DNA from 3 places in the Micromonospora sp. NBRC 110038 genome. Region 3 is predicted to be linked to each of the others. Evidence: riboswitches for the same ligand, from Rfam matches in the RefSeq annotation. Region 3 holds a riboswitch; each other region holds the start of a gene.

Region 1 (9,695 bases), on a different contig from region 3:
GCCGGCTCGGGTTACGTGCTGCGGAGCGACGCGGGCAACCTCGACGAGGTGCTCGGCCTGCTGCTGGACACCGACCCGAAGGCGGCGGCCCGCTGGGGCACCCGGGCCCACTACCTGGGCGACTTCCCGGCCGAGTCGTACGCCGAGGCGTTCCTTTCGGCGGCCCGCCGGGAGCTGGAGCCGGGCTGGAACCCGCCGGCCCCGCGCGCCGCCGACGCGATGACCCACTCCCCCACCGCCTGATCGTCCCGCCTCCGATTCTTGGACAGTTGCTGTTCGCCTTGAACCGCAACTGTCCAAGGATCGAGGCCGCCCCCGCCTACCCGGAGACGGCACCGGCCCCGGCTCTCTGCGGAGGAGAGCCGGGGCCGGTGGGGGGAGGGTGATGTCAGGCCGAGTAGCCCCGCGTCGCCGCCCAGTGGGCCAGCGCGGCGGTGCTGATCCAGTACGCCGGGACGGCCGGGTCCGCCGAGTCGGCGATGCGCACGGTGCGCCCGGAGTCGCGGTAGCCCACGACGGCGATGTAGTGGCCGCCGGGGAACGAGTGCCAGCCGCCGTCGACGTCGGTGGCGTCGCCGGCGATGTTGACCACGACGCCGCGACCGGCGCTGACCGCCTTCACCACGTCGGCCCGGAGCCGCTCCGTCTCCGCCGGGGTGGCGGCGCCGCCGGGGATCAGCCGGGTCCGGTACGGCTCGCCCTTGACCATCTCGTTGAGCACGCGGGTGGTGTCGTAGGCCGAGTTGGTGCCCATCTCGGTGGTGCCGAGGCGGGCGGCCAGGTCGTCCTGGGTGCCGTCGACACCGGTGGCGGAGAGCGCGTTGCGCACCGCAGCCGGGCCGCAGTAGTAGTAGGTGGTCTGGGCCTCGTAGTCGTAGTCGAGGACCTTGGACGACGGCGGCTTCGGGGCCGCGGGCTTCGCCGTGGTCTTCTTCGGCGTCGCCGAGGCCGTCAGGTCGGGGTTCGGGGCCGCCGAGGTGGCGCTCGGCGACGGCGCGGCGCTGCTCGGGGCAGCGAGCGGCGCGGCGATCCGGGCCTGGGCGCGGCTGGCCGCGCCGTCGAGGCGGGGTGCCACCTCGGCCACGGCGGCGTTGGTGGTCCGCTGCGGGGCGGGGGCGTCGTCGTCGACGGCGGCGAGCAGCGCGCCGGTGCCGGAGGCCAGCAGCAGCGCCGCGGCGGAGCCGGCGACGACCTGGTACGGGCGTTCCGTGGCGAGTCGCCGCAGGTGCCGCTTGAGCTGATCGTTCACGTGTTCCTCCACGGGACGGGGCGGAAGCGGAGGCACCCGGGCGCGCGTCGGCGCACGGCGGCGGGCGGTGTCCGCGGCCGGTGGGGTCCGCTTTCTGGGGCGCCCGCTCAGGCGGGCGTACGCAGGGGTGCGACGGTCAGTGCGCCGGCTCGGCGGCGGCGGACACGGGCACCGGGCTCCGTGGTGGAGGAACAACCCGGGGGGTGGGGTCGTGCTGCACGAGGATGGAACTCCTTCCGATACCGCCTACCGGGTTAGCTGACGGATTCGGGCGGGAAGATCGCCCTACCGCAGGCCGTGGCCCGCGGATTCACCCCGGACGTGCAATGGGTCCCCGGTTCGTGATCTTCACGATTGAGCGGGTCGGCGCGGCGTCGCCTCTTGCGATCGGGTACCGCACCAGACGGGCCGACACTACTGGCCGACGGAAGTCCTGCCAACCCCCCGCCACCTGCTTAAACGTCCGCTGACCGACCCATTTACGGGGCATTCGGAGACTGACGCGACTCAATGGGACTGCCGACCCATCCGACGCCAGCGGACCCGCAACGGGACGACGCGCCGCGAATCTCGGCGATTACCGCCCCCGATCAAACCGAATGGCCCCGCCTGCCCGATCCCACCCCACCATGACCCGCCTCACACCCCCGCCCTGCCCCCGCCCCGCCCCCGCCTCGGTGATCAAGAGAAAAGCGTCAGAGTTGATCTCCACGATGACGCAAACCTCTTGATCACGGCGGTCACCGCAGTGACCACGGTCACGACGGTCACGGCGGTCACGGCGGTCACGGCGGTCACGGCGGTCACCACCACCGCGGTTTCCGCGGTTACCGTGCCGGGGCGGGGCGGGGTGGGCGCCAGCCGGTGATCCCGAGGACCCTGCCGGAGGCCGTGGCGCTGGTCGCCGGCGCGTGGGCGGGCCGGGCGCGCTCGGCGGCGGCGTACGCCTCGGCGGCCAGCGCCCGGGCGGCCTCGGCCGCCAGTTCGGCGTCGCCCCACGCGGCCCGCTCGCGTGCGGCGGCGGCACGGTAGCGGGCCAGCCTGCCGTCCCGGACGGCCCGGGCCAGGACGACCTCCTGCTCCACCGGGTGCAGCCGGGGGTCCCAGCCGCCCCGGCGGGCGAAGACGTCGCAGAGCTGCCCGATGGACAACTCGCCCCGCAGGTGGGCCGCCGTGGCGGCGTGGTGCAGCCAGCGCTCCCGGGCCGCGTACTCGGCGGGGGTACGCGGGGTGTGCGGCGTCGGCAGCGCGCCCGCGTCGCGGAAGCGTCGGGCGGCGGTCTCCGCCTCGTCGTACGCCTGCCAGGCCCGCTCGGCGGCGTCCTGGGCGGCCGTCCAGGCGGCCCGTCGGCGGCGGGCGTTCTGCGCCGCCCCGGCGGCGGCCACCGCCACCTCCTCGGCGTACCGGCGCAGGTCTGCGGCGGCCGGGGCGGGCGGGGCGGCGGGCCGGACCGGGGGCTCGACGGCGGGCGGGCGGTCCCGCTCGGGGCGGGCGACCAGCACGGCGAGCACGGTGAGCGCCAGCACGAGCAGCACGGACCAGATGGCGGCGGCCAGCGGCACCTCGGTCAGGAACTGGTAGAGAACGATGTCCATGGTCGGCACCTCGCGGGCAGGGGAGGCGGAAAGGGATCCGGGCCGCCGCCGGGCGGGACGCCTGCGGCGTACGGGCCCGGCGGCTGGGGCGGCGGTGGGTGAGGGTCGTCGGCGACGGTGGTGGCGGGCGCGGCCCGCCGCGTGGCTCAGGCGGCCGGCGGCGCGCGGGGGCCGACGGCGGCGGGGACGAGCCCGGTCGGCACCCGCTGCGGGGCTGGCGCGGCGACCTGCAGGGGCCCGGCCTCGGCGGGCGGCGGCGCGTCGGCGGGCGGCCACGGGCCGGCGGCACCCGCTGCGGCGATGGAGCCGGCGGCGATGGAGCCAGTGACGGTGGACCCGGCGGCGGATGCCGCGACGGTGCGGGCCTCCGCGACGGCGACGGACCCCGCAACGGAGGCAGCGACGGCAGGGCCGGAGCCGGCCTGGCCGGGGTCGACGCTGGCGGGGAGCACCGTGCCCGGCGGCAGCGACGCGGCACCGAGGGAGAACGCGACCACGACGGCGAGGGTCGCCAGCATCCGCGCCGTCCAGCGCGCGACCCACCACAGGGGACAGGTCAGCGCGACGGGAAGCACCCGTCCACGCTACCGCCACCGGCCGCGCCACGCACCGCCGGCGAGCGTGTCACCTGCTGAACGCGGCGTGGCGCACCACGGACGACGCACCACAGGCCACGCACCACCGCCACGCGTCACCGGCGGCGGGGTCAGGGGCCGGGTCGGCGGCGGAGCAGGGGCAGGGGCAGGCGGCGGGCGGCGGGTCAGGCGGCGGCGGCCGGGGCGCGGGGTCGGCGCGGCGGCCCGAGCCGGCGGGTCAGCGGCATCTCCACCCACCGGTGCAACAGCGCGGCCAGGCCGAGGTTGACCAGCAGGAAGCCGACCGCCGCCAGCGGGCCCCACCAGCCGGGCAGCCCCGTGCCGAGCCGGTCGGCCAGCCGCAGGACGGTGATCATGACGAAGACGTGCACCAGGTAGAAGGCGAAGGAGACCTCGCCGAGCCAGACCATCGGCCGGGACCGCCACGGCGTCCGCGCGCCGCGCACGTCCGCGTCGGCGGCGGCCACGATGACCAGCAGGTACGCCGCCGCGAGCAGCGCCGCCCACAGCTCGGCGCGGATCCACTGGGCGGCGACCACCCAGGTGACGACGAACATGACGCTGGCGGCGGTGAGCCCCGGGCCGCGCCAGCGCCCCCGGCGCAGCAGCTCGGCGGCGGCCACCCCCATCCAGAACTCCAGGGACCGCACGACCGGGAAGATCTGGGTGAACCACCAGGTGCTCTCCTGCGGCACCAGGCGCTGCCCCGGCCAGAGCGCCACGATCAGCAGCGGCACGGCCGCCACCACCGCCCACAGCGCCCCGACCGGGGCCCGGCGCACCAGCGGCAGCGCGAACGGCAGGCAGACGTAGAAGAACAGCTCGCAGGAGAGCGACCAGCTCACCGAGTTGACGCTGTAGAAGTAGCCGGGCGTCGGGTCCCACGCCTGGACCAGGAACAGGTTCTCCACCGCGGCGCGGACGTTGACCGGGTCGGCGAAGACCCACACCCCGGTCACCAGCACCACCGCCCACATCAGCAGGTGGTTCGGGTAGATCTTGGCGAGCCGGCGGCGCAGGAAGTCGCGTCGGCGGTCCCCGTCGCGGGCCGACCAGACCAGCACGAAGCCGCTGAGGATGAAGAAGAACTCGACGCCGGACAGGCCCAGCGTGAACAGCCAGTCGACGACGGCCTTGGCCTCGGGCTGGCCGACGATCCGCATGGTGCCGACGTGGTAGCCGAAGACGAGCAGGGCGGCGACCCAGCGCAGCCCGGTCAGCGAGGGCAGCCGGCTGGCCGGACGGGCCGGCGCGTCGGGGCGTACGACGGTCGGGGCGCCGGGGAGGCCGGCGGCCCGACCGGCCGCGGGGGTCACCAGCACCGCTCTCCTCCTCGCGGACGCCCCGGGCCGACGCCGCCGCCCCGGTGGCGGCGGGCCGCGCGGTGCCGCCCCGCCGGCACCCTACCCGGTGCGGCCGGGCGCGCCGCCCGCCGTCGGCCGGCACGTGACGCGCCTGGCGGCGGCACGGGCACGATGGCCTAATATCGCGGTCTCGGCCACGACGAGGGGACAACACGGATGCACCAGCGGATCCTGCTGCGGGCCAAGAAGGGGCCGTTCGACGTCTACTCGCCGGAGGAGACGTTCGAGCGCAACTGGATCGGCGAGAACGCCGGCAACCTCGTGTTCAGCCACGCGGCGCACAAGCTGCTGCGGACGTCGACGGCGGAGGTCACCTCCTCGGAGTTCCGGGTCAACCCGCGCGAGGCCGACGAGATCAACGAGCGGTTCGACGTGTTCGTGGTGCCGTTGGCGAACGCGTTCCGGCGCAGCTACGCCCACCGCCTGGTCGCCATGACCCGGCTGATCGAGCGGCTGAAGATCCCGGTGGTGGTGTTCGGGGTCGGCGCGCAGACCAACGTCGACGCCGACCGGGAGTACCTGCGGCCGATCGACGACGCGGTGAAGGCGTTCGTCTCGGCCGTGCTGGACCGGTCGCACACCATCGGGGTGCGGGGCGAGATCACCGAGGGGTACCTGCGGACCCTGGGCTTCTCCGCCGTCGACGTGATCGGCTGCCCGTCGATGTTCCTGCACGGCGACAGCCTGCGGGTCGACAAGCGCAAGACCACGCTCACCGTCGAGGACCGGGTGGCGCTGACCGTCTCCCCGTACGTGAAGTCGATGGCGAAGGTCATCGCCTCGCACCACCGGCGGTACCCGAACCTGCGCTACCTGCCGCAGGACCTCAAGACGCTGGGCACCCTGCTCTTCGGCGACGCCCCGGAGGACCGGGGCAAGAAGGCGGCCATCCCGATCCACACCTCCCACCCGCTGTTCACCGAGGACAAGGTGCGAATGTTCGTCGACCCGTGGACGTGGATGGACTACCTGTCGCGGTTCGACTTCAACTTCGGCACCCGCATCCACGGCACCATCACGGCGCTGGTGGCGGGGACGCCGGGCTACCTCTTCGCGCACGACTCGCGGACGCTGGAGCTGGCCCGGTACTTCGACATCCCGCACCGGCTGATGAAGGACGTCCCGCCGGACGTGGACGCCATAGAGCTCTACGACGAGGCCGACTACACCGCGCTCAACAACGGGCACAAGGCCCGGTACGCGACGATGACGGCGTTCCTGGCCAAGCACGACCTCGGGGTCTCCTTCGCCGACGGCGACAGCGCCGCCCGGTTCGACCGGCAGGTCGCCGAGACGACGTTCCCCCCGGCGGTACGCGCGCAGTCGGCCACCGACCCGGCCGAGCTGATCGCCCGCATCCAGTGGCTGCACGACCGCAACCAGGAGCTGAAGGAGACCGTCGCGGGGTTCGAGTCGCACCGGCTGCGGGCCCGGGTGCGGGCGGCCGGCGGCCGGGTGAAGCGGATGCTCAACCGTTAACCCTCCGTAGGGGGTCTGTTCAGCGAGCCCACCCCCGGCGGATACGTCAGGTTCCGGGGCCGTCCATCCGGGCGGTCGAAGGTGTCGGGCGTGGTCAATGAGCCGACGCGGAGCCCGCTGCTGAGCATCGTCGTCCCGGTGCACGGCGTCGAGGCGTACCTGTACCAGTGCCTGGAGTCGATCCTCGGCGGCCTGTCCGCCGCCGAGGCCGCCGAGGTCGAGCTGGTCGCCGTCGACGACGCCTCCCCGGACCGGTGCGGGGAGATGCTGCGGTCGTACGCGGCCGGGCGGCCCCAGGTGCGGGTGGTGTCCCTGACCCGCAACGTCGGGCTGGGGCTGGCCCGCAACGCGGGGCTGGCGGAGGCGACCGGCCGGTACGTGTGGTTCGTCGACAGCGACGACTGGCTGCCCCCGGGCGCCCTGGCCGTGGTGCTGGCGCGGCTGCGCCGCGACGAGCCGGACGTGCTGCTGGTGGACCACCTGCGGGTGCACGAGGGCGGCCGGCTGGAGGTCGACGCGAGCAGCCACCTGCTGCGCGGGGTCGACGGGTGCGTCCGGCTGGCCGACCGGCCCGAGCTGCTGCGGGTGCAGCACACCGCGTGGAACAAGGTGGTCCGGCGGGGCTTCCTCGACGAGTTGGAGCTGCGCTTCCACCCCGGCTGGTACGAGGACATCCCGTTCAGCCACCCGCTGCTCATCGCCGCGGACCGGATCGGGGTGCTGGACCACGTCTGCTACCACTACCGGCAGGGCCGGCTCGGCGCGATCACCTCGACCCGCAGCGGCCGGCACTTCGACGCGTTCGTGCAGTACGAGCGCCTCCAGCAGTGGGTGGCCGAGCACGTCACCGAGGACTGGATCCGCACGGACCTGTTCGGCCTGATGATCAACCACTATCTGGTGGTGGTGGGCAACGACGGCCGGGTGCACCCGAGGCTGCGGCGGGGGTTCTTCCGCCGGGTCGCCGAGCACTACCGCCGCTACCTGCCCTCCGGCGGGTACGCCCGGCCGGGCGGGGTGGCCGGGCTGAAGCACCGCCTCGTCGCCCGGGACAGCTACCTCGCGTACAAGACGTTGCGGCGGGCGCACCGGCTGGCCGGCTCGCTGCGGCCGGTGTCGCCCGCCGGGGCGGCGGCCCCCGACGCGGCGTCCGGCGGGAGCGGGCCGCTGGCCGCCGAGGGCACGCCGTCGGGGGCGGAACAGGGCAGCGCCATGGCGGGGCGGGGATGACCGGGACGGGGACGAGCGGGACGACCGCCACCCGGGCCGGCGGGGTGCTGCGGCCCGCCCGCGACGCCGACCTGGCGACGATCCTGCGCTGGCGCAACCACCCGCAGGTCCGCGAGGTCAGCCTCACCCGGCACGAGATCGGCGCGGCCGAGCACGCCGCCTGGTGGGCGGGCGTACGCGTCGACCCGGACCGGCGGGTGCTGGTGCACGAGCACCTCGGGCAGCCCTGCGGCGTGGTGACCTTCTCCGGCGTGACCAGCCCGGACAGGGCGCTGACCTGGGGCTTCTATCTCGACGTCGAGGGGCTGGACGCCCGGCGGGCGCTCATGCCGGCCTGGCTGTCGCTGGAGCAGGCGGCGATCGCGTACGCGTTCGACACCCTCGGCGCGCGCACGCTCGGCGGCGAGACGCTGGCCACCAACCGGCCGGTGCTGGCGCTGCACCGGCGCTTCGGTTTCACGATCGTCCGGCGCTACGAGCGGGACGTCGACGGCACGCCGCACCAGGTGGTGTGGACGCAACTGAGCAGGGGAACATGACGACAGTCAAGATCGGCCCGCACGCGGTGGGCACCGGCGAGCGGCCCTTCGTGGTCGCCGAGATGTCGGGCAACCACAACGGCAGCCTCGACCGGGCCCTGGCCATCGTGGACGCGGTGGCGGCCAGCGGCGCGCACGCGCTCAAGCTCCAGACGTACACCCCGGACACGTTGACCATCGACGTGGACGCGCCGGAGTTCCGCATCTCCGGCGGCCACGAGCTGTGGGGCGGCGAGCGGCTCTACCAGCTCTTCGAGCGGGCGCACACCCCGTACGAGTGGCACGGGCCGATCTTCGAGCGGGCCCGCCGGCACGGCCTGACGGTCTTCTCGTCGCCGTTCGACGCCACCGCCGTGGAGCTGCTGGAGGAGCTGGACGCCCCGGCGTACAAGATCGCCTCGTCGGAGCTGGTGGACCTGCCGCTGATCCGGCTGGTGGCCGCCACCGGCAAGCCGATGGTGATCTCCACCGGCATGGCCACGGTCGGCGAGATCGACGCCGCGGTGACCGCCGCCCGCGAGGGCGGGGCGGGCGGCATCGTGCTGCTGGCCTGCACCGCGTCCTACCCGGCCCCGCCGCAGGACAGCAACCTGCGCCGGCTGCCGGTGCTGGCCGACACGTTCGGCGTGCCGGTCGGGATCTCCGACCACACCCCCGGCATCGGGGTGCCGGTGGCGGCGGTGGCGCTGGGCGCCTGCCTGATCGAGAAGCACGTGACGCTGCGCCGCGCCGACGGCGGGGTGGACTCGGACTTCTCGCTGGAGCCGACGGAGCTGGCGGACCTGCGCGTCGAGTCCGAGCGGGCCTGGGCGGCGCTGGGCGTCACCACGATCGGCCCGACCCCCACCGAGCGGGAGGGGCTGCGGTTCCGCCGGTCGCTGTACGTGGTGGCCGACGTCCGCGCGGGCGAGCCGGTGACCCGGGACAACGTGCGCTCGATCCGCCCGGCCGGCGGGCTGCCCCCGGCCGACCTGGACCGGGTGCTCGGCCGCACGTTCCGCCGCGACGTGCCCCGGGGCACCGCGCTGGGCTGGGACCTGGTCTGACCGGCGGACACGTCCCGTTCACCTGGCGGCCCGCTGTCGACGCGGGGCGGGCATGACGCATTCACCGCCCGCGTCGCGCCCGTTCACCGTCCGGCGTGGGGCCGTTAACTCTGCCGGCTTAGCGTCACGAACCGTCCGCCGGCCGGCACCGTCCCCGGCCGAAAGATCAACCGACCTTGGGAGCACCAGTTGAGCGAGTTGAATGGGTCCTCCATTCTGATCACCGGGGGCACCGGGTCCTTCGGCCGCACCTTCCTGCGGCACGTCCTCGCCGAGGCCGACCCGGCCCGGGTGGTGGTGTTCTCCCGCGACGAGCTCAAGCAGTACGAGCTGCGCCAGCAGCTCGGCGACGACCCCCGGCTGCGCTGGTTCATCGGCGACATCCGGGACCGCCACCGGCTCACCCGGGCCATGCACGGCGTCGACCACGTCGTGCACGCCGCCGCGCTCAAGCAGGTGGACACCGCCGAGTACAACCCGTCGGAGTTCATCGCCACCAACATCACCGGCTCGCAGCACGTCGTCGACGCGGCCATCGAGGCCGGGGTGAAGAAGGTCATCGCGCTCTCCACCGACAAGGCGTCCAGCCCGATCAAC
Region 2 (9,695 bases), on a different contig from region 3:
CGACCTGGCAGGTCACCGAGCTGCCGTTCAAGAACGGCGGCAACATGCCCGGCCGGGGCATGGGTGAGCGCCTCGCCGTCGACCCGAACAAGAACAGCACGATCTACTACGGCGCCGAGGGCGGCAACGGCCTGTGGCGCAGCACCGACTACGGCGCGACCTGGGCCAAGGTCGCCAACTTCCCCAACGTCGGCAACTACCAGGCCGACCCGAACGACACCACCGGCTACCAGAGCCAGAACCAGGGCCTGACCTGGGTGTCGTTCGACAAGAGCACGGGCACGGCCGGCAACACCACCCAGACGATCTACGTCGGTGTGGCCGACAAGGCCAACCCGGTCTACCGCAGCACCAACGGCGGCACCACCTGGGAGCGGATCCCCGGCCAGCCGACCGGCTACCTCGCCCACAAGGGCGTCGTGGACCCGGTGGGCGGCTACCTCTACATCGCCACCAGCGACACCGGCGGCCCGTACGACGGTGCCAAGGGCGACGTGTGGAAGTTCAACCGGGCCACCGGCGCGTGGACGCAGATCAGCCCGATCCCGTCGTCGAGCTCCGACGCGTACTTCGGCTACTCCGGCCTGACCATCGACCGGCAGAAGCCGAACACCCTGATGGTGGCCACCCAGATCTCCTGGTGGCCGGACGCGATCTTCTGGCGCAGCACCGACGGGGGCGCGACCTGGTCCCGGATCTGGGAGTTCACCAGCTACCCGGACCGCAGCAAGAAGTACACCATGGACATCTCCTCGGTGCCGTGGCTGACCTTCGGCACGAACCCGGCCCCGCCGGAGGAGACGCCGAAGCTGGGCTGGATGAACGAGTCGGTCGAGATCGACCCGCACGACTCCAACCGCTTCATGTACGGCACCGGCGCGACCATCTACGGCAGCACCGACCTGACCAAGTGGGACACCGGCGGCCAGCTCACCATCAAGCCGATGGTCAAGGGCCTGGAGGAGACCGCCGTGCTCGACCTGATCAGCCCGCCCACCGGGGCCCCGCTGGTCAGCGCGCTCGGTGACCTCGGCGGCTTCCGGCACACCGACCTCGACACGGTGCCGGCGAAGATCTTCAGCCAGCCGGTCTTCACCAGCACCACCAGCATCGACTACGCCGAGACCAACCCGGCCGTGATGGTGCGGGCCGGCAACTTCACCGACGCCGACCGCCCCAACGACAGCCACGTCGCGTTCTCCACCGACGGCGGGGCCAACTGGTTCCAGGGCAGCGAGCCGGGTGGGATCAACAACGGCGGCACCGTCGCCGCGTCCGCCGACGGCAGCCAGTTCGTCTGGTCGCCCGGCGACGCCGGCCAGCAGGTCGTCCGCTCGGTCGGCTTCGGCAACTCGTGGACCGCGGCGACCGGGATCCCGGCCAACGCCGTCGTCGAGTCCGACCGGGTCAACAAGAACAAGTTCTACGGCTTCTCCGGCGGCAAGTTCTACGTCAGCACCAACGGCGGGGCGAGCTTCACCGCGTCGGCGGCCACCGGGCTGCCGAGCACCGGGAACGTCAAGTTCAAGGCGCTGCCCGGCAAGGAGGGCGAGATCTGGCTGGCCGGCGAGGGCGGGCTGTGGCGCTCGACCGACTCCGGGGCCACCTTCGCCAAGCAGGCCGGCGTGTCGTCGGCGGTGAACGTGGGCTTCGGCAAGGCGGCCCCCGGGCAGACGTACCCGGCGCTGTTCGTCTTCGGCACCATCGACGGGCAGGCCGGCCTGTTCCGGTCGGACAACACCGGCGCGGCCTGGGTCCGGATCAACGACGACAAGCACCAGTACGGCAACGCGGGCGAGGCCCTGACCGGTGACCCGCGCGTCTACGGGCGGGCCTACCTGGGCACCAACGGGCGGGGCATCATCGTCGCCGACCGGCTCGGCGGCGCCACGACCCCGCCGGCCACGACGCCCCCGGCGACCACCCCGCCGGCGACCACCCCGCCGGCGACCACGCCGCCCGCGACGACGCCGCCGGCCACCACGCCTCCGGCGACCACGCCCCCGGCCACGACGCCGCCGGCCACCCCGACGGGTACGCCCGTGCCGGCCGGGGCCTGCTCGGCGACGTACAAGGTGACCACCTCCTGGTCCGGCGGCTTCCAGGGCGAGGTGACCGTGAAGAACAACAGCGGCTCGGCGAAGAGCTCCTGGAGCGTGGTCTGGAACTTCCCCGGCGGCCAGCAGATCACCCAGCTCTGGGGCGGCACCTACACCCAGACCGGCGCGCAGGTCGTGGTGCGGGACGCGGGCTGGAACGGGACGCTGCCCGTCGGCGGCAGCACCACCTTCGGCTTCGTGGCCAGCGGGACCGGAGCCAACTCGACCCCGGCGATCCTGACCTGCACGGCCAACTGACCGCACACTGACCGCCCCGCGCGGTCCCGAGACGTCGGGCCGGCCTCCCCGCACGGAGGCCGGCCCGGTTCGCGTCTCGAAGGGCCGGCGACGGCCGGCCGGGGATGCTCAGCCCTTCAGGGCCCAGCCGGCCGGCGGCTCAGCCGTCCAGGCCGACCGGGGAGTTGGGCCGGTCGACGTCGACGAACTCGATCTCCTCGACGTCGCGCTCGCCCCGACGCCCGGCGGCCCGCGCCGCCGAACCGGCGGCCCAGCCGATCGCCGCGCCGGCCAGGGCGGCCCCGATCAGCAGCGCCCAGGGCAGGGCGGGCCGGCGACCGGCGAGCGCGTCGAAGGCCAGCACCGCCCGGCGGCGCGCCTCGTCGGCCGCGGAGCCGACCAGGTCACCCGCCTCGTCGGCGAGGCCCGAGCCGCTGCGCCGGGCGGAGCGGGCGGTGTCGCGAACGCTGTCCCCGGCCGAGACGACGGCGGAGGCCAGGTGCTGCCACGCCTGGTCCGCGATCCGCTCGGGCTTGCTGCGGCGCTCCAGCAGGTTGGTTCCGAACATCGTGCTACCTCCTCGGGTGCCGAAGCTTGCGGCCACTTCGGACTGCGGCGTGGGTCCGGTGGGCGGACCGCGCCCGGGCGTTGCCCCGGCGCGGTCCGCCCACCGGGGCAGTGCCCCACCCGGCGCCGCCGCAAACCCCCCGGCGCGCGCCGGCCGTGCCCTCAGCGTACGGACACCACCGCCGCGCCCCGGGCGAAGTCGTCGTCGTCATCGTCATCGTCGTCCCCGGCGCCGCCGAAGCCGCAGGCCAGCATGAGTGCGAGCAGCGCGCCGACGCCGGCCAGGCCGGCCAGTCTCCGGATCATGGGGTGGTCCCTTCCGTGCTACGGGTGTGGACGCCGCCGATGCTAGGCGGGGCGGGCAACGGTGGCGTGTCCCGCCGGTGGCGGCCGGGTGGGCACACGCCCGGGGTGCGGGGTGCGCGCAAAGGTCGGAGGGGACCGCTACCCTGGGTCGGCGACACCGGCCCCCGGGCTGGTCGTCCGGCAAACAGGATCTGAAAAGTCCGGATAAGGGCAACGTGTTTTGCCCTGATCCACGAATTGCTCATCCCGAGGGGTGGCGACCGAGGCCATCGGAGGAATACTCTCGGTCGCGGCCCGCGTACTGATGAGGCGCCCGTCAACGGGCGAGTGGAGGTGCTCGCGTGAGCCTGTCGATCGTGAAGTCGGTTCTTTCCGGTGGTGTCATCGAGATCGCCCCGCGCGGTGAGATCGACGTCGACACCGCGTACGAGGTGCGTGAAGCCATCGCCGAGGTGCTCACCAAGGGGCGGCCCGCCCGCATCGAGCTGAACATGCGTCTCGTCACCTTCATCGACTCGGTCGGCATCAGCGCGATGGTGGCCGGCTTCCAGACCGCCGAGGTCAGCGGGGTGAAGCTGGTCGTCACCGAGCCGAGCCGCTTCGTGCACCGGCAGCTCTGGGTGACCGGCCTGCTCGGGCTCTTCGGTGCCCCGGAGCCCTACCTCGCGGGCACGGCCGCCCCCGAGGTGCTGCCGGGCGCCTGACGCGGCTGCCGGCGCTGGTCCACGTGCCGGGGCCTTCGACCCTTCCCCCACGCCCCCGGGTGGGGGACGATCGACGGATGCCCCGGCGCGACAGCTTCCAGTACTCGGTCCAGGCCCGCTGCTCGCGGGCGGAGGCGGTGGCGCTGCTCAGCGATCCCGCCCGGCAGACCGAGCTGCATCCGTTGATCACGCGGGTGCGCCGGCTGTCGCCCCGACCGGGCGCACTGGCCAGCTACGCGATCACCGACGAGCTCGCCGCCGGGCCGGTGCGCTTCGGCGTGACGTACCAGGCGGACGTGCTGGTGGTGACCGACGACGAGATCGTCACGGTGGCCCGGCAGCGGCCGGCCACGACGGTGCGTAACCACACGCGGCTGCGCGACGAGCCGGACGGCCTCGTCCGCGTCGATGTGGAGATCACCCTGGTCGCACCGACGCCGCTGTTCGCGTACGCCTTCCGGCAGGCCCGCTCGGCGCACCTCGGGCTGGCCCGCCGGCTCGGCGAGGTGCTCGGCCGGGCGGCGTAGCGCCCCGGCGACCGTCCCGTCGGGGGAGGGCCGCCGGGGCGGTCGCGGGTCAGATCACCGACAGGTGCACGTGGTTGGTGTGGTCGCTGGACGGGTCCCCGTTTCCGCCGCTGTACGCCTTCCAGCCGCTGCTGGGCAGCCAGATCTGCTTGAACCAGATCACGTACAGCACGGCGAGCCGGTCGGCGTTGCGCACGAAGTACGCGGCCAGGTTGTTGCCGTAGGTGCGGTCCCCGCCGCTGGCCACGCCGCCGAAGCCGCCCTTCTGCGCGGCGAAGTCGCAGGCCCGGCCCTTCGGGTGCTCGCCTGAGCCGCCGGGCCGGTAGCAGGAGACGTACCGGGTGAAGCCGGCGGCCTTGGCCTGGTTGAGCGCGTGCAGGGTGCGCGGGGTGATGCAGCCGTTGGCGGGGGTGGGGTCGTTGACGCTGCACGACTCCGCCGGCCAGGAGCCGTCGGAGTTGCGCTTCGCGGGGGTGGCGTTCGCGCTGGAGGTGCCGCCCGGGCTGGACCCGCCGCCGCTGCTGCTGGCCTTGTTGTTGGCCACGGTGAGGGCCCGCTCGGCCTGCTCCTTGCGCTTGCCCATCAGCGCGACCTGCTTGCGCTGCTCGCGGATCTCGCCGTCGAGGGCCTGCCGGGTCTTCGTCGCCTCGTCCCGGGTGGTCAGCAGCTCGCGCAGCGCCCGGTCCTCGTTCGCGGCGATCGTGTCGAGCGCGGCGGCCCGGTCCAGGAACCCCTCGGGGGAGCTGCTGTCGAGCAGCACCGAGGCGGCGGTGAGCCGGCCCTTCTTGTACGCCACCCCGGCGATCTCGCCGACCTTGGCGCCACGGGTGACCAGCTCGGCCTCGACCGTCTTGAGCTGGCCGCCGAGCTGCTGCTGCCGCTTCACCGACCGGTCGAGGGCGGTCTTGGCCTCCAGGTAGCCCTTGCTCGCCGCCTCGAGCTGGGCGCGCAGGGCGGGCGTGCCGCCCTCCTCGTCGTCGCCGGGTGCGGCGAGCAGGCCGACGGGCGGCGCGGCCCCGGCCGGCGTCACCGGCGCGACCCCGAGGCCGACGGCGAGCGTCAGCACCAGCGCCGCCGCCACCCGGGCGGCGAGCCTTCCTACAGGTGCCACTACTGGCATATGCGTGTCCTTCCGTCAGCCGCCGACCGGGTTAGCTGACGGGTTCGGGACGGAAGATCCCTACCGCTGGAGCGGATGCACCCCACAAACATGGTTCCCCGGCTCGCCCGCAGGCGATTAGGCGGCGGCCACCACAGGCGCCGGAGGGCGCCGCCCGGCGATGGCCGGGGCCGAGCCTACCGGTGCGCGTGGGACCAGCGCTGCTTCCGTGACGGAGGGTACGCGGATGAAACCTGTCAAGTCAGTCATTCGGCCACGAATGTCGCGAAAATTGATGAGCCTCGGTCTCACCAGCCGGCCGGCCCGCAGCCGTCGCGGGCGGCTCCCGGCTCGACCTGCAAGGTGGCGTGCTCGATGTGGAAGTCCTCGTGCAGGGCGGTGCGGGCGGCGGTCAGCACCGCGCCGACCTCCGCGCCGGGCGCCATGGTCAGGTGGGCCGAGGCGACCTCCATGCCGGAGGTCAGCGTCCAGACGTGCAGGTCGTGCACCTCGACCACGCCGGGCACGGCGGCCAGCCGGTCGTGCACGGCGGTCACCTGGAGGTGCTCCGGCGCGGCCTGCACCAGGATGCGCACCGCGGCCCGCCCGAGCCGCCAGGTGCGGGGCAGGATGAACACGCCGATCGCGACGGCCACCGCCGGGTCCGCCCACCACCAGCCGGTGGCCATGATCAGCGCCGCCGCGCCGATCACGCCGACCGACCCGAGCAGGTCGCCCAGCACCTCCAGGTACGCCCCGCGCAGGTTGATGCTCTCCTTCGCCCCGCTGCGCAGCAGGGCGAACGCGGCGACGTTGGCGAGCAGGCCCAGCACCGCCACCACGAGCATCGGGCCGGTGGTGACCTCGGGCGGGTCGCCGAAGCGGCGGACGGCCTCGACGAGGACGTAGACGGCGACGCCGCTGAGCAGCAGGGCGTTGCCGAGCGCGGCGAGCACCTCCAGCCGGTAGAGCCCGAACGTGCGCTGCGGGTCGGCGGTGGCCCGGCGGGTGGCGGTGATCGCGGCGAGCGCCATGCCGATGCCGAGCACGTCGGTGAACATGTGCCCGGCGTCGGAGAGCAGCGCCAGCGAGCCGGTGCCGAGCGCGGTCACCGCCTCGACGATCATCAGCGCGGCGAGCAGCGCGAACGCCGCCCAGAGTCGACCCGAGTGGCGGTCCGCCGCGTTCGCCGCCCCGTGGTGGTGGTCATGACCTGCGCCCACGCCCACACCCTCCGTCCGTGATCCCCGCCCGGCCCAATCTATGCTCACATCGCAATATGTGCAAGTGATCGACAGCGGTCCGGCCGGGGAACGGCCGGGCGCCGGATCAGCCCGTGGGTTCGACGGTGACGAGGCGCTGGGTCGCCCGGGACAGCGCCACGTACAGCGTCCGCACGCCCGACCCCGGGTCGGCCCGGATCTCGCCCGGGGCGACCAGCACCACCCCGTCGTACTCCATGCCCTTGGCCTGGAGGCTGGTCACCACCTGCAGGCGCGGCGCCGCCCGGCCCGCCAGCCAGCCCGCCACCTCGTCGCGGCGCGGCACCGGCGTGATCACCCCGACCGTGCCCTCCACCTCGCCGAGCAGGTCGCCGACCGCCGCGACGGTCGCCGCCGCCAGTTCGGCCGCCGGCACGGTCAGCTCGACCGGGGCCACGCCGGTGGACCGCACCGCGCGGGGCAGCGCCAGGTCCGGGTAGAGCCGGCGGATCTCCGCCGCCGCCACCGCGAAGATCTCCGCCGAGTTGCGGTAGTTGGTGGTCAGCTCGAACTGGTGCCGCCGGCGGCGGCCCAGCGCCGCGTCCCGGGCCCGGGTCAGCTCCTCCGGGTCCCCCGTCCACGCGGTCTGCGCCGGGTCGCCCACCACCGTCCAGGACGCCAACCGGCCACGCCGGCCGATCATCCGCCACTGCATCGGCGACACGTCCTGCGCCTCGTCGACCACCACGTGCGCGAAGTCGCGGTAGTCCTCGGGCCGCTCCCGGGCCGCCTCCCGCGCCGCGCGCTGCCGGTCGGCATGCGTGCTCAGCTCGCGTACGCCCCCGGCGAGCTGGAACGGGTCGCGCCTCGCCCGCTTCGGCTGCAGCGGCTTGCCCAGCAGCGCGTCCAGCTCGTCGAGCAGGGCGACGTCGGCGATCGTGAGCCCCTCGACGTCCAGCGCCCGGTACGCCTCGACGAGCAGGCCGACCTCCGCCCGGGACAGCACCCCGGCGGCGTACCGCCGCAGCCGGTCGGGGCGGGCCAGCCAGCCCAGCACGTGCCGGGGGTGCAGCCGCGGCCACCACGCCTTGAGGAACTCGCGGAACTCGGGCCGCTCGGCGATCTCGTCCTCGAACGCGCGCTGCTCCGGCAGCCGGCCGATGCCCAGCCGCCGGGCCTGCGCCCACAGCGCCGCGAACACCCCGTCGAAGCCCGCCCGGCGCGACTCGTTGCGGCGGGCCCCCCGGCCCAGCGCCCGGTCCCGGATGTCGTCGAGCTCCCGGCGGTCCAGCCGCAGCAGCTCACCCCGGTAGAGCAGGCGCAGCTCGCCCGGCCCGCCCGGCACCGCGTCCCGCACCGCCCGCTCCAGCACCCGGCGCATCCGCAGCGACCCCTTCACCGCCGCCACCTCCGGCGGGTCGGTGCGCGTCGCGCCCATCCCCGGGAACATCGACCCCAGCGAGCGCAACGTCGCCGTCTCCTCGCCCAGCGACGGCAGCACCGAGGCGATGTACTCCACGAACACCGCCGACGGGCCCACCACCAGGATGCCGCCGCCCGCGTAGCGGCTGCGGTCGGAATAGAGCAGGTACGCCGCCCGGTGCAGGGCCACCGCCGTCTTGCCCGTGCCCGGCCCGCCCGAGACGATCGTGACCCCGGAGGCGGGGGAGCGGATCGCCTCGTCCTGCTCGCGCTGGATGGTGGCCACGATGTCCCGCATCCCCCGGCCCGTGGCCCGGGACAGGGTCGCCAGCAGCCCGCCGTCGCCCACCACCGCCATGTCCGGCGGTGCCGCCGCCGGATCCAGCAGGTCGTCCTCGATCCGGGTCACCCGCTCCGCCGACGAGGAGATCGTGCGCCGCCGCACCACGCCCAGCGGCTGGGCGGGCGTCGCCTGGTAGAAGGCGGCGGCGGCCGGGGCCCGCCAGTCCACGACCAGGGTCTCGGCGTCCTCGCCGCGCACCCCGAGCCGCCCCACGTGCAGCACCTGCCCCTCGCGCAGGTCCAGCCGGCCGAAGACCAGCCCCTCGTGCTCGGCGTCGAGCACGTGCCGGCGCTGGGCGGCGTGGAAGACCATCGCGTCCCGCTCGACGAGCGCCCCGAAGTTGCCCACCCGGGCCAGGCGGTAGCCGTCCTTCTCGGCCTGCGCGGCGAAGCGGCGCAGCTCGGCGAGGCGGGCGTACACCCGGTCGAGGTGCCGCTGCTCGGCGGCGATCTCCTGCTCCAGGGTCGTGCGGTCGGTCAACGTACGGGCTCCTCGCAGACGGCGGCGTCGGCCGCGCCAGGGGCGCGGCGGCGCGCCGGGGTGACCGGGTGAGGGTACGGCCAGCAGCCGACGGCTTCGCGGGGCCATGCCGCCGCCGCGATCCACCCCACGTCCCGGGCGACCGGCGCGGGTCCCCCGGTCAGCGCCGCCGCGGCCCCGGTCAGGCCCCGTCGGGGCCCCGGTCAGCGCGGCGCGGACGCCTCCGGCGCGCCCGCCAGCACCCGGCCCAGCACCCCGGCCAGGGCGGCGTTCACCTGCTCGGGCCGCTCCATCATCAGCATGTGCCCGGCGCCCGGGCAGACCGTCAGCTCCGTCGCCGGCAGGGCCGCCGCGATCGACTCGGCGCACGGCGGCGGGGTGAGCCGGTCCCGGTCGCCGACCAGCGCCGCCGCCGGCAGGTGGGCCAGCGCCGCGAGGGTGTCCAGCCGGTGCTGGGCCCCGATCGACGCCCGGAACCCGCCGATCGAGCGCAGCGTGGCCCGGGCCACCGCCGAGGTGACCAGCCGGATGTCCGTCGGGTCGCAGCGGTCGCCGAAGAGCATCCAGCGGATGCTGGGCCGCAGGGCGCGCAGCAGCGCCCGGGGCGGACGCCACGCGCCGCAGCGGGCCAGCACCCCCGCGCCGGTGGTCTCGGCCAGCCGGATCAGCCGGGCGATGCGGGGGGAGAGGCCGTACACGGTGTGGGTGT
Region 3 (9,695 bases):
GGCCGCTGCGCGGTCGTCGGGATGTCGTACCGGCTCAGTGCCGGCGGGGTGCGGACGGTGGCCGCCGTGCCGGCCGCCATGGCGGCGGACGCCACCCCGGCCCGCGCCGCCGCCTGACGCACCCCCGCCGCCCGGCGCTCACCCCGGCCCTGACGCGCACCGCCGCCCGAGACACGACGAGAGGGGCCGCCCCCACAGCGGGACGGCCCCTCTCGTCGTGCGCGGCGCGCCGCGTCAGAGCAGCGACATGTGCACGTGGTCCGTGTGGTTGGACGGCCCGCTGTAGGACTTCCAGCCGGTCGCCGGGAACCAGATCTGCCGGTTCCAGATGACGTAGTAGATGCCGAGCCGGTCGGCGTTGCGGATGAGGAACGCGGCGAGGTTGTTGCCGTACATCCGGGTGTCGTTGTTGTGCCAGGGGGAGAACCCGCTGTTCTGGAGCGACCAGTCGCAGGCCCGGCCCTTGGGGTGTTCCCACGGCCCGCCCGGCCGGTAGCAGCCCACGAACCGGTTGAAGCCGGCCCGCTTGGTCTCCTTGTAGGCGTGCAGGGTGCGGGGCGTGATGCAGCCGGAGGTGGTGGGGTCGTTCTCGCTGCACGACTCGGGCCGCCAGTCGCCGTCCGACGTCCGGCCCGGCCCGATCCTCGCGACCGGGGAGGTGGCGTTGACCAGGCCGCCGGTGAAGCCCTTGCCGCCGACCAGGGCGAGTGCCTTCTCGGCGTCGAACTTCTTCTTCGCCATGACCGACGCCTGCTTCTGCTGCTCGCGCACCTCGGCGTCGAGCGCGAGCTTGGCCTGCTCGGCGCGGTTCTTCGCCGCGCTGACCTCGGCCAGCTTGTTGGCGTTGACCATGTTCAGCTCGTCGAGGGCCGAGGCGCGCTTGACGAACGAGTCCGGTGTGTTGCTCTCCAGCAGCATCGCCATCGCGCCGACCCGGCCGGTCCGGTACGACTGCGCGGCCATCTCGCCGACCTGCGGCGCGAGCGCGTCCAGCTCCTCCTGGGCCTTGCGCACCTCGTCGGCGAGCTGGGCCTGGCGCTTCTTGGACTTCTCGAGCTTCGACTTCGCCTGGGCGTAGTCCCGGTTCGTCGCCTCGATGACGTCGGTGATGAGCTGGGGCTCGTCGTCCTCCTCGTGCCCCGAGGGTTGGGGGGCGGCGGCGGGCAGGGCGAGCGCCGGGGCGGCCGGCCCGGCGACGACCGCCAGGGCAGCGAGCACGGCCACCACGGGTGTCAACCAGCGGTGCAGGGGTGCCGTCACAATGTTCCCTTCCATCGACCGCCGACCGGGTTAGCTGACGGGTTCGGGGCGGAAGCGGCCCCTACCGCTCGCGCGGATTCACCCCGGGCACCTGGTTCCCCGGCTCGCCTTGCGGCGATTGGGCGGCGGCACCGCAGGCGCCGCTTCGCGCCTTCGGCGGTGACCGGCAGCGAGGTTACCCGAGAGCCCATGCGGGGAGCTACGTCCGGATGCCGACTAAAAGCGTCATTTCGTAATCGCCATCGGTAATCAGTGATGCGCTTCTCAGGGCGGATGCCGCCACCGGTCACGCTGTGAAGTGTCACCATGCGGTGTCCGTGCCTCCTTCTCGGTGCGGCCGTCCGGCCGGGGGGTGGGTGGGGGCGTGGTCGTCGGGGAACCCCTCGGCCGCCCGGCCGCCGCCGAGCGCCTCCAGCGCGAGATTGCGGTCCGCGGTCCGCCGCCCGCCCCCGGGGGTACGCGCCGCCGGCACGTCCCCGCCGTCCGTTGGGCCGGGCCGGGACGCGGCGGTGTGCCCCTCAGCCGTGTGTCCCGCCGCCGTGCGCCCCGCTGCGGTGACCACGGCGGCCAGCCCGGTGGTGAGCGGCACGGCGGCGATCAGGCCCAGCGTGGCGACCGCGCTGCGGACGATCTCCTGGGCGAGGAACTCGCTGGTCAGGATCTCGGTCACGGGGCGGGAGTCGGCGGTGAGCAGGAGCAGCAGCGGCAGCGACGCGCCCGCGTACGCCAGCACGATCGTGTTGACCGTGGAGGCGATGTGCGCCCGGCCGACGCGGGTGGCCGCCCGGTAGAGCTGCAACCGGGACAGCCCCGGGTTGGCGTGCGCCAGCTCGGTGACCGTGGCCGCCTGGGTCACGGTGACGTCGTCGAGCACCCCGAGCGAACCGATGATGATGCCGGCCAGCAGCAGGCCGTGCAGGTCCACGTCGCCCCGGAACATCGACAGGGTGGTGGCGTCCTCGCTGCCGTACCCGGTGAGGTGGGTGGCCGCCGTGGCCAGGGTGCCCAGCAGGCCGGTGAGCACCAGGCTGCCCAGGGTGCCGAGGACGGCCACCGACGTCTGCGCGGTGACCCCGTGGGTGAGGTACAGCACCACGAACATGATCAACGCGGAGCCGACGACGGCGATCGGCAGCGGCGACCCGCCCGCGCCGATGCCGGGCAGCACGAAGGTCAGCAGGATGGCGAAGGTGGCGGCGAGCCCGGCCAGGGCGGCCACCCCCCGCCAGCGGCCGAACGCGACGATCGCCAGCGCGAACACCACCGCCAGCCAGATCAGCGGGGCGCCGCGCTGGTGCTCGGCGATGTTGTAGGTGCTCGCCGCCGGGTCGGCCGGGTCGGTCAGCTTCACCAGCACGATCCGGTCGTCGACGGCTACGGTGGGCGCGCCGGGGCCGGTCGGGATCGGCGTCTCGACCTGCTGCCCGGCGTCGGGCCCCTGCTCCACCCGGACGGTCACCGTGCCGCACGGGCCGTCCGCGACGCCCGGCCCGCCGCCCTCCGGCGTCTCCGGCTGCGGCGGGCACTCCTCGGTGACCACCCGGGTCACCGTGCCGTGATAGCGGGGCACCGGCGAACCGCCGTCGACCTCGGGACCGCCGTCGCGGGGCCACAGGACGACCGCCGCGATCACGGTGAGCACGAAGAGGGGCACCACGGTCGCGACGAGGACCCGCCGCACCCCCGGTGGGGTGGGCGGAGCGGGTCGGTTGTGGTCGGCGCCCATCGACGATCTCCAAACGGTGTCAGCGCGGGATACGGCTCGGCGGCCCGGACGGTTCAGCGTCGCGGGCGATCGATCCGGGCCGGCTGCCCGGACGACCGCACCGGGCCGGCCGCCGGAGGACCTGCCCGTCCCGCGGGTCGCCCGAAGCCCCGCCCCACCGGCGGCCCGGTCTCCGCCCTGCGGACCGCCCGGAGCGGGATCCCACGTCCCATCGCCCGGAATCGTAGCCACCCTCACCTGCGAACGCAGGTCGGCCGACACCATGTCGGCGACATGGCGGTGTTCCGGCCGCCCTGATACCGCCATCTGGCCGACATCCTGCCGATTCGACGGCCGGCAGGGCATGTTGGAGACATGGCCCACGACGAGCACGCCGGACACGGCGGGCACGACAAGCACGCCGGGCACGACCCGGAGATGTTCCGCCGCCGGTTCTGGGTCTGCCTCGCGCTGACCCTGCCGATCGTCGTCACCAGCCACATGGTGATGGACTGGTTCGGCTACTCGCTGGAGTTTCCCGGCCGGGCCCTGGTCGGCCCGGTGCTCGGCTCGGCCGTCTTCTGGTGGGGCGGGTGGCCGTTCCTGGTCGGCGCGGTCCGGGAGCTGCGCGACCGGGCACCCGGGATGATGCTGCTCATCGCGATGGCGATCAGCGTGGCGTACGCCGCGTCGCTGGCCACCAGCGCCGGCGCGTTCGACCTGGACTTCTGGTGGGAGCTGGCGGCGCTGGTCACCATCATGCTGCTCGGGCACTGGCAGGAGATGAAGGCGATCGGCCAGGCCCGGGGCGCCCTCGCGGCGCTGGCCGCGCTGCTGCCCGACGACGCGGAGCGGGTCGGGCCCGACGGCGGCACCGAGCGGGTCCCCGTGGCCGCGCTGCACGTCGGCGACGTGCTGCTGGTCCGGCCCGGCGGTCGGGTGCCGGCCGACGGCCGGGTCGTCGACGGAGCCGCCGAGCTGGACGAATCCATGATCACGGGCGAGTCCCGCCCGGTCGCCCGGTCGGTCGGCGACCGGGTGGTGGCGGGCACGGTGGCCACGGACTCCGCGCTCCGGGTCGAGGTGCAGGCCACCGGCGAGGAGACCACCCTCGCCGGCATCCAGCGCATGGTCGCCGAGGCCCAGCGCTCCAGCGGCCGGGCCCAGGTGCTCGCGGACCGCTTCGCGGCCTGGCTGTTCTACGTCGCCACCGCCACCGCCGTGGTGACGGTCGTGGTCTGGTCCCTCCTCGGCGACACCGACGAGGCCGTCGTGCGGACCGTCACGGTGCTGGTCATCGCCTGCCCGCACGCGCTGGGGCTCGCGATCCCGCTGGTCATCGCGCTGTCCACGGCGGTGGCGGCGCGCTCCGGCATCCTGGTGAAGAACCGTCTCGCGCTGGAGCGGATGCGCACCGTCGACGCGGTGCTGTTCGACAAGACCGGCACCCTCACCCGGGGCGAGCACGCCGTGACCGGCGTCGCGGCCGTCGCGGGCACCGGCGAGGACGAGCTGCTGCGGCTGGCCGCCGGCGTCGAGGCGGACAGCGAGCACCCGCTGGCCCGCGCGATCGTCGCCGCCGCCGAACAGCGCGGCGGCCCCGCACCGGCCACCGGCTTCCGCGCCCTGCCGGGCCGTGGGGTGCGGGCCACGATCGACGGCACGGAGTACGCCGTGGGCGGGCCGGCCCTGCTGCGCGAGCTGGGCGTGGGCCTCCCCACCGAGCTGGAGCAGGCCGCCGCCGACTGGGCGGGGCGAGGGGCCGCCGTGCTGCACCTGGTCCGCCTTCCCGGCACGGTGCTCGGCGCGCTCGCCCTCGCCGACGAAGTTCGCCCCGAGGCCCGCGAGGCGATCGCCGAGCTGCGTGCCCAGGGCATCCGGACCATCGCGATGATCACCGGGGACGCCCGGGCGGTGGCGGACGCGGTCGCCGCCGACCTCGGCTTCCGTGCCGGTGTGGACGAGGTCTTCGCGGAGGTGCTGCCGGCCGACAAGGACGGGAAGGTCACCGAGCTGCAACGACGTGGGCTGACGGTGGCGATGGTCGGCGACGGGGTCAACGACGCCCCGGCGCTGGCCCGCGCCGACGTGGGCATCGCCATCGGGGCCGGCACGGACGTGGCGATCGAGTCCGCCGGGGTGGTGCTCGCCTCGTCCGACCCGCGCGGGGTGGCGGCGGTGGCCCGGCTCTCCCGGGCGTCCTACCGCAAGATGGTGCAGAACCTGGCCTGGGCGGCCGGCTACAACGTGGTGGCCCTGCCGCTGGCCGCCGGGGTGCTGGCCTGGGCGGGGGTGGCGCTGAGCCCGGCGGTCGGGGCGATCCTGATGTCGGCGTCCACGATCGTGGTGGCGCTGAACGCCCAACTGCTCCGCCGGGTCCGCCTCACCCCCGGCTGATCGCGGTCGGGGCCGCGGCCCGGCTCGCGGTGCCGGGTCACATTCCGCGCCCGCATCCGCGAGGCGAGGTGAGTCGACCCCGGGCGAGGCTCTAGCGTGGTGGTGTGGGGACGACGGCGGTGACGGGCGGGCGGTGGGGTCGCCTCGCGCTGCTGCTCTGCACCCTGATCGGCCTCGCCGCCATGCACACCCTCGGCCACGGCGCACACTCCGGCGGCACCCACGCCGGCCACGACGGGGCAACACCGCGCGACGGCCACCCGGCCCCAGCGACGCTCGCCGACGGCGCGGCTGTCCCCGTGGCGCTCGCCGACGGCACGGGCGGTCCCGTGGCACTCGTCGGCGGCACGGGCGGTCCCGTGGCACTCGTCGGCGGCATGGGCGGCTCCGTGGCGCCCGCTGTCCCCGTGGTGCTTGCCGGCGGCGCGGCTGTCCCTGTGGCGCTCGCCGGCGGCGCGGATGCGCTCTGGGCGTTCGCCGGTGGAATGGCCGTCCCCGTCGGCGGCATGGACGCCGCCGTCACCCTGGGTGGCCGCGCCGGCTGTCCGGCTGGTGGGTGTGCGCCCGCCCGGCTGCTGCCGGACGGTGGTCGCGCCGACGGGCCGTCCGGTTGGAGCGTCTGCCTGGCGGTGCTCGGCGCGCTCGGGGTGGCCCTGCTCGTCGCCGTGCTCCTGCTGACCCGTGCCCGGGCACCCGGCCCGCCCGGCTGGCAGGCCGGTGGCGTGTCCGCCGGGCCGCGCGCCCCGCCATCCCGCCCGCTCGGCCTTCGGCTGGCCGAGGTCTCGGTGTCGCGTACGTAGGACGCCCCGGCGCGGTGCCCGGCTCTGCCGGTGACCCGTGTCTCCGTCCTGCCCTCGTACGTGACCGAGACCGAAGGATTCGCCATGACCACTCGTACGACCGCGCGCCGCGCCGCCCTTGCCGGCGTGGCCCTGACCGCTGTCCTCGGCCTGGCCGCCTGCGGCTCCGCCGACCACGGCTCGCCCAGCCACGCCCAGCCGGCCGCCGGCACCACCGCTGCCGGTGCCAGCGCCGCCGGGACTCCGACGCGCGGGCCGGCCGCGTTCGGCGACGCCGACGTGATGTTCGCCCAGATGATGATCCCGCACCACCGGCAGGCCGTGGAGATGGCCGAGCTGGCCGAGACCCGCGCCGCGGACCCGGAGGTCAAGCGGCTCGCCGCCGCGATCAAGGCCGCCCAGGCACCGGAGATCGCCACCATGACCGGCTGGCTGACGGGGTGGGGCCGGCCGGTCCCGTCGCCTGCCCCGGGGCACGGGCACGGCATGCCGGAGATGGACCACGAGATGCCGGGGATGATGTCCGAGGCGGACATGACGAAGCTGGCCGGCGCGCGCGGCGTCGGCTTCGACCGGCAGTTCCTGACCATGATGATCGCCCACCACGAGGGCGCGATCACCATGGCGAGGGAGGAGTTGGCCGCGGGGGCGAACCCCGAGGCCAAGGCGCTGGCCCAGCAGATCGCCACCAGCCAGCAGGGTGAGATCGACCAGATGAGGAAGATCGTCGGCCGGCTCTGACGGCCGGATCGGACGGCGGGGCCGCGCCACGCGTCATGCCGGCGAGGTGGGGGTGTCCGCAGCTCGGGATGCCCCCATGTCGCCGACATGAAGTCGATCAAGCGCCTGTCGGCGCGCGGGGCGAGTCGCGAGCGGCGCGGGGCGAGTCGCGAGCCGACAGGCGCGAGTCGCGCTGCGCGGGCGGCGTCAGTGGGCCGGGCGGGCGTCAGCCGCGTTTCATGAGGCGGCCGACGGCGGCCATCATCTCGGTGGCCATCTCGTCGGCCCGGCCCTCGACGGCGCCCTCGTGCAGGCAGTGCCGAGCGTGCCCGTCGAGCAGGCCGAGGGCGACCTTGTCCAGGGCCGCCTGGATCGCGGAGATCTGGGTGAGCACGTCGATGCAGTAGCGGTCCTCGTCGACCATCTTCTCGATGCCGCGGACCTGACCCTCCACGCGGCGGAGCCGCGCGAGCAACTGGTCCTTGCTGGCGGTGTACCCCCGGGTCGGGGCGGGCATGGGTCCGGTCATGCGACCGAGATTAGCATACCCCTCGGGGGTATGGTACGGTTCCCTGCGTCGGATACCCCCACCCGGTATTCCTGGCGTTCCTGAGACGGTGGTCCGCCTCGCGTTTACCCCCCGGGGGTAACGTGAGGTGCAGCGGAAGGAGAGAGCGATGGTCAGCACGACGTACGAGGTGCGGGGGATGAGCTGCGGGCACTGCGCCGGCTCGGTCGTCACCGAGGTCGGCGCGATCGACGGCGTCACCAACGTCAAGGTGGACCTGGAGGGCGGCCGGGTCACCGTCACCAGCGACAACCCGCTGGACACCGAAACCGTGCGCGCCGCCGTCGACGAGGCCGGATACACCCTCGTCGACGCGTGACGCCGCCCCTGCGGAGAAACCGAGGCACACGATGAACACGGCGACGAAGCTGAGCGGCTTCGCCCTCGGCCTGGCGGCGGTGTTCGGCGCGGCGTACGGGGTCGGCCAGGTGGTCGGCCCCGTCGCCCCGGCCGCCGACACCCGCCACGACGCCGACGACCCCGCCCACGGCACCACCCACGCCGACGCCGGGGACGCGCCGGCCGCCCACCTGCCCGGCGGGCTGCTCGTCTCCGACCGGGGCTACACCCTCGCCCCGCTGGCCGCACCGGCCGGCGAGTTCGCCTTCCGGATCACCGGCCCCGACGGGCGGCCGGTCACCCGCTACGAGGTCGCGCACGACAAGCGGATGCACCTGATCGTCGCCCGGCGGGACCTCTCCGGCTTCCGGCACGTCCACCCCGAGGCGGGGCCGGACGGCACCTGGCGGGTGGCGTCCCCGCTCGCCGGCCCCGGCGTCTGGCGGGCGTTCGCCGACTTCACCCCGGCCGGCGGGCCGGCGTTGACCCTCGGCGTCGACGTCACCGTCCCCGGCGCGCTCGACGCCCGGCCGCTGCCACCGCCCGCCGCCGCCACGACCGTCGACGGCTACACCGTCACCCTGGCCGGCACGGCCCAGCCCGGCCGGGCCAGCCGGCTCACCCTGACCGTCAGCCGGGACGGCACGCCGGTCACCGACCTCCAGCCCTACCTCGGCGCGTACGGGCACCTGGTGGCCCTGCGGCAGGGCGACCTGGCGTACCTGCACGTGCACCCGGAGGGCGCGCCAGGCGACGGGGCGACCCTGGCCGGGCCGGCGGTCACGTTCTCCGCCGAGTTCCCGTCGGCCGGGACCTACCGGCTCTACCTCGACTTCCGGCACGGCGACACGGTGCGCACCGCCGAGTTCACCGTCGTCGCCGGCACCCCCGCCGGAGCCGGTCCCGGCGCGTCGGGTGCACCGACGACGACCGGCACACCTACGACGACCGGCACACCGGCCGCCACCAGCACCCCGACCGCCGACGCCGACCACGGCGCCCCCGGGCACGGGCACGACTGACGGGAGGCAGCGATGAGCTCGCCCACGCGACCGCTACCGGTCGCACCGAACCGCATCGAGCTGGCGATCGGCGGCATGACCTGCGCGTCCTGCGCCGCGAGGATCGAGAAGAAGCTCAACCGGATGGACGGCGTGACCGCCACGGTCAACTACGCCACCGAGAAGGCCACCGTCTCGTACGCCGACGACGTCACCCCCGACGACCTGATCGCCACCGTCACCAAGACCGGCTACACGGCCGCCCTGCCGCCCCCACCGTCGCCCTCGCCCTCGCCCGAGTCGCCCACGGCCGCCGCCGAGCCGGTGGACGAGCTGCGCGGGCTGCGTACCCGGCTGTGGGTGTCCGTGGCCCTGGCCGTGCCGGTGGTCGTCCTCGCCATGGTCCCGGCCTGGCAGTTCGACTACTGGCAGTGGCTGTCGCTGACCCTGGCCGCCCCGGTCGTGGTCTACGGCGGCCTGCCGATCCACCGGGCCGCCCTGATCAACCTGCGGCACGGCGCGGCCACCATGGACACCCTCGTGTCGCTGGGCACCCTGGCCGCGTTCGCCTGGTCGCTGTGGGCGCTGTTCCTCGGCGACGCCGGCATGCCGGGGATGACCCACCCGTTCCGGTTCGACATCACCCGCACCGACGGGGCCGGCAACATCTACCTGGAGACGGCGGCCGGGGTGACCGTGTTCATCCTCGCCGGCCGCTACTTCGAGGCGCGCTCCAAGCGGACCGCCGGTGCCGCGCTGCGCGCCCTGCTGGAGCTGGGCGCGCGGGACGTCGCCGTGCTGCGCGACGGCGTGGAGACCCGGGTCCCGGTGGACCGGCTCGCCGTGGGGGACCGGTTCGTGGTCCGCCCCGGCGAGAAGATCGCCACCGACGGGGTGGTCGACGA

Evidence for each region. A riboswitch is a leader RNA that binds a small molecule or an ion and turns the genes downstream of it on or off. The one in region 3 is predicted to bind cyclic di-AMP.
Region 1: linked by a shared signal. The riboswitch ahead of LPU61_RS05820 (C39 family peptidase) and the one ahead of LPU61_RS26930 (hypothetical protein) in region 3 are both predicted to bind cyclic di-AMP.
Region 2: linked by a shared signal. The riboswitch ahead of LPU61_RS14590 (hypothetical protein) and the one ahead of LPU61_RS26930 (hypothetical protein) in region 3 are both predicted to bind cyclic di-AMP.

Annotation. Positions count from the first base shown of each region.
Region 1 is NZ_BBOL01000001.1:1,504,023-1,513,717, reverse strand. It holds gene LPU61_RS05825 (CDP-glycerol glycerophosphotransferase family protein) at 1-243, shown strand, start outside; gene LPU61_RS05820 (C39 family peptidase) at 389-1,261, opposite strand; cyclic di-AMP (ydaO/yuaA leader) riboswitch at 1,478-1,620, opposite strand; gene LPU61_RS05815 (hypothetical protein) at 2,077-2,844, opposite strand; gene LPU61_RS31565 (hypothetical protein) at 2,991-3,419, opposite strand; gene LPU61_RS05805 (acyltransferase) at 3,605-4,762, opposite strand; gene LPU61_RS05800 (polysaccharide pyruvyl transferase family protein) at 4,961-6,283, shown strand; gene LPU61_RS05795 (glycosyltransferase) at 6,374-7,513, shown strand; gene LPU61_RS05790 (GNAT family N-acetyltransferase) at 7,510-8,052, shown strand; gene pseI (pseudaminic acid synthase) at 8,049-9,098, shown strand; gene pseB (UDP-N-acetylglucosamine 4,6-dehydratase (inverting)) at 9,288-9,695, shown strand, end outside.
Region 2 is NZ_BBOL01000003.1:643,755-653,449, reverse strand. It holds gene LPU61_RS14615 (cellulose-binding domain-containing protein) at 1-2,357, shown strand, start outside; gene LPU61_RS14610 (hypothetical protein) at 2,497-2,904, opposite strand; gene LPU61_RS14605 (hypothetical protein) at 3,066-3,209, opposite strand; gene LPU61_RS14600 (STAS domain-containing protein) at 3,551-3,913, shown strand; gene LPU61_RS14595 (SRPBCC family protein) at 3,991-4,440, shown strand; gene LPU61_RS14590 (hypothetical protein) at 4,490-5,560, opposite strand; cyclic di-AMP (ydaO/yuaA leader) riboswitch at 5,565-5,694, opposite strand; gene LPU61_RS14585 (cation diffusion facilitator family transporter) at 5,848-6,762, opposite strand; gene LPU61_RS14580 (AAA family ATPase) at 6,869-8,986, opposite strand; gene LPU61_RS14575 (alpha/beta fold hydrolase) at 9,190-9,695, opposite strand, start outside.
Region 3 is NZ_BBOL01000009.1:300,893-310,587, forward strand. It holds gene LPU61_RS26925 (carbonic anhydrase) at 1-117, shown strand, start outside; gene LPU61_RS26930 (hypothetical protein) at 235-1,260, opposite strand; cyclic di-AMP (ydaO/yuaA leader) riboswitch at 1,265-1,395, opposite strand; gene LPU61_RS26935 (YibE/F family protein) at 1,562-2,986, opposite strand; gene LPU61_RS26940 (heavy metal translocating P-type ATPase) at 3,341-5,362, shown strand; gene LPU61_RS26945 (hypothetical protein) at 5,467-6,162, shown strand; gene LPU61_RS26950 (DUF305 domain-containing protein) at 6,247-6,903, shown strand; gene LPU61_RS26955 (metal-sensitive transcriptional regulator) at 7,109-7,411, opposite strand; gene LPU61_RS26960 (heavy-metal-associated domain-containing protein) at 7,560-7,769, shown strand; gene LPU61_RS26965 (hypothetical protein) at 7,801-8,811, shown strand; gene LPU61_RS26970 (cation-translocating P-type ATPase) at 8,824-9,695, shown strand, end outside.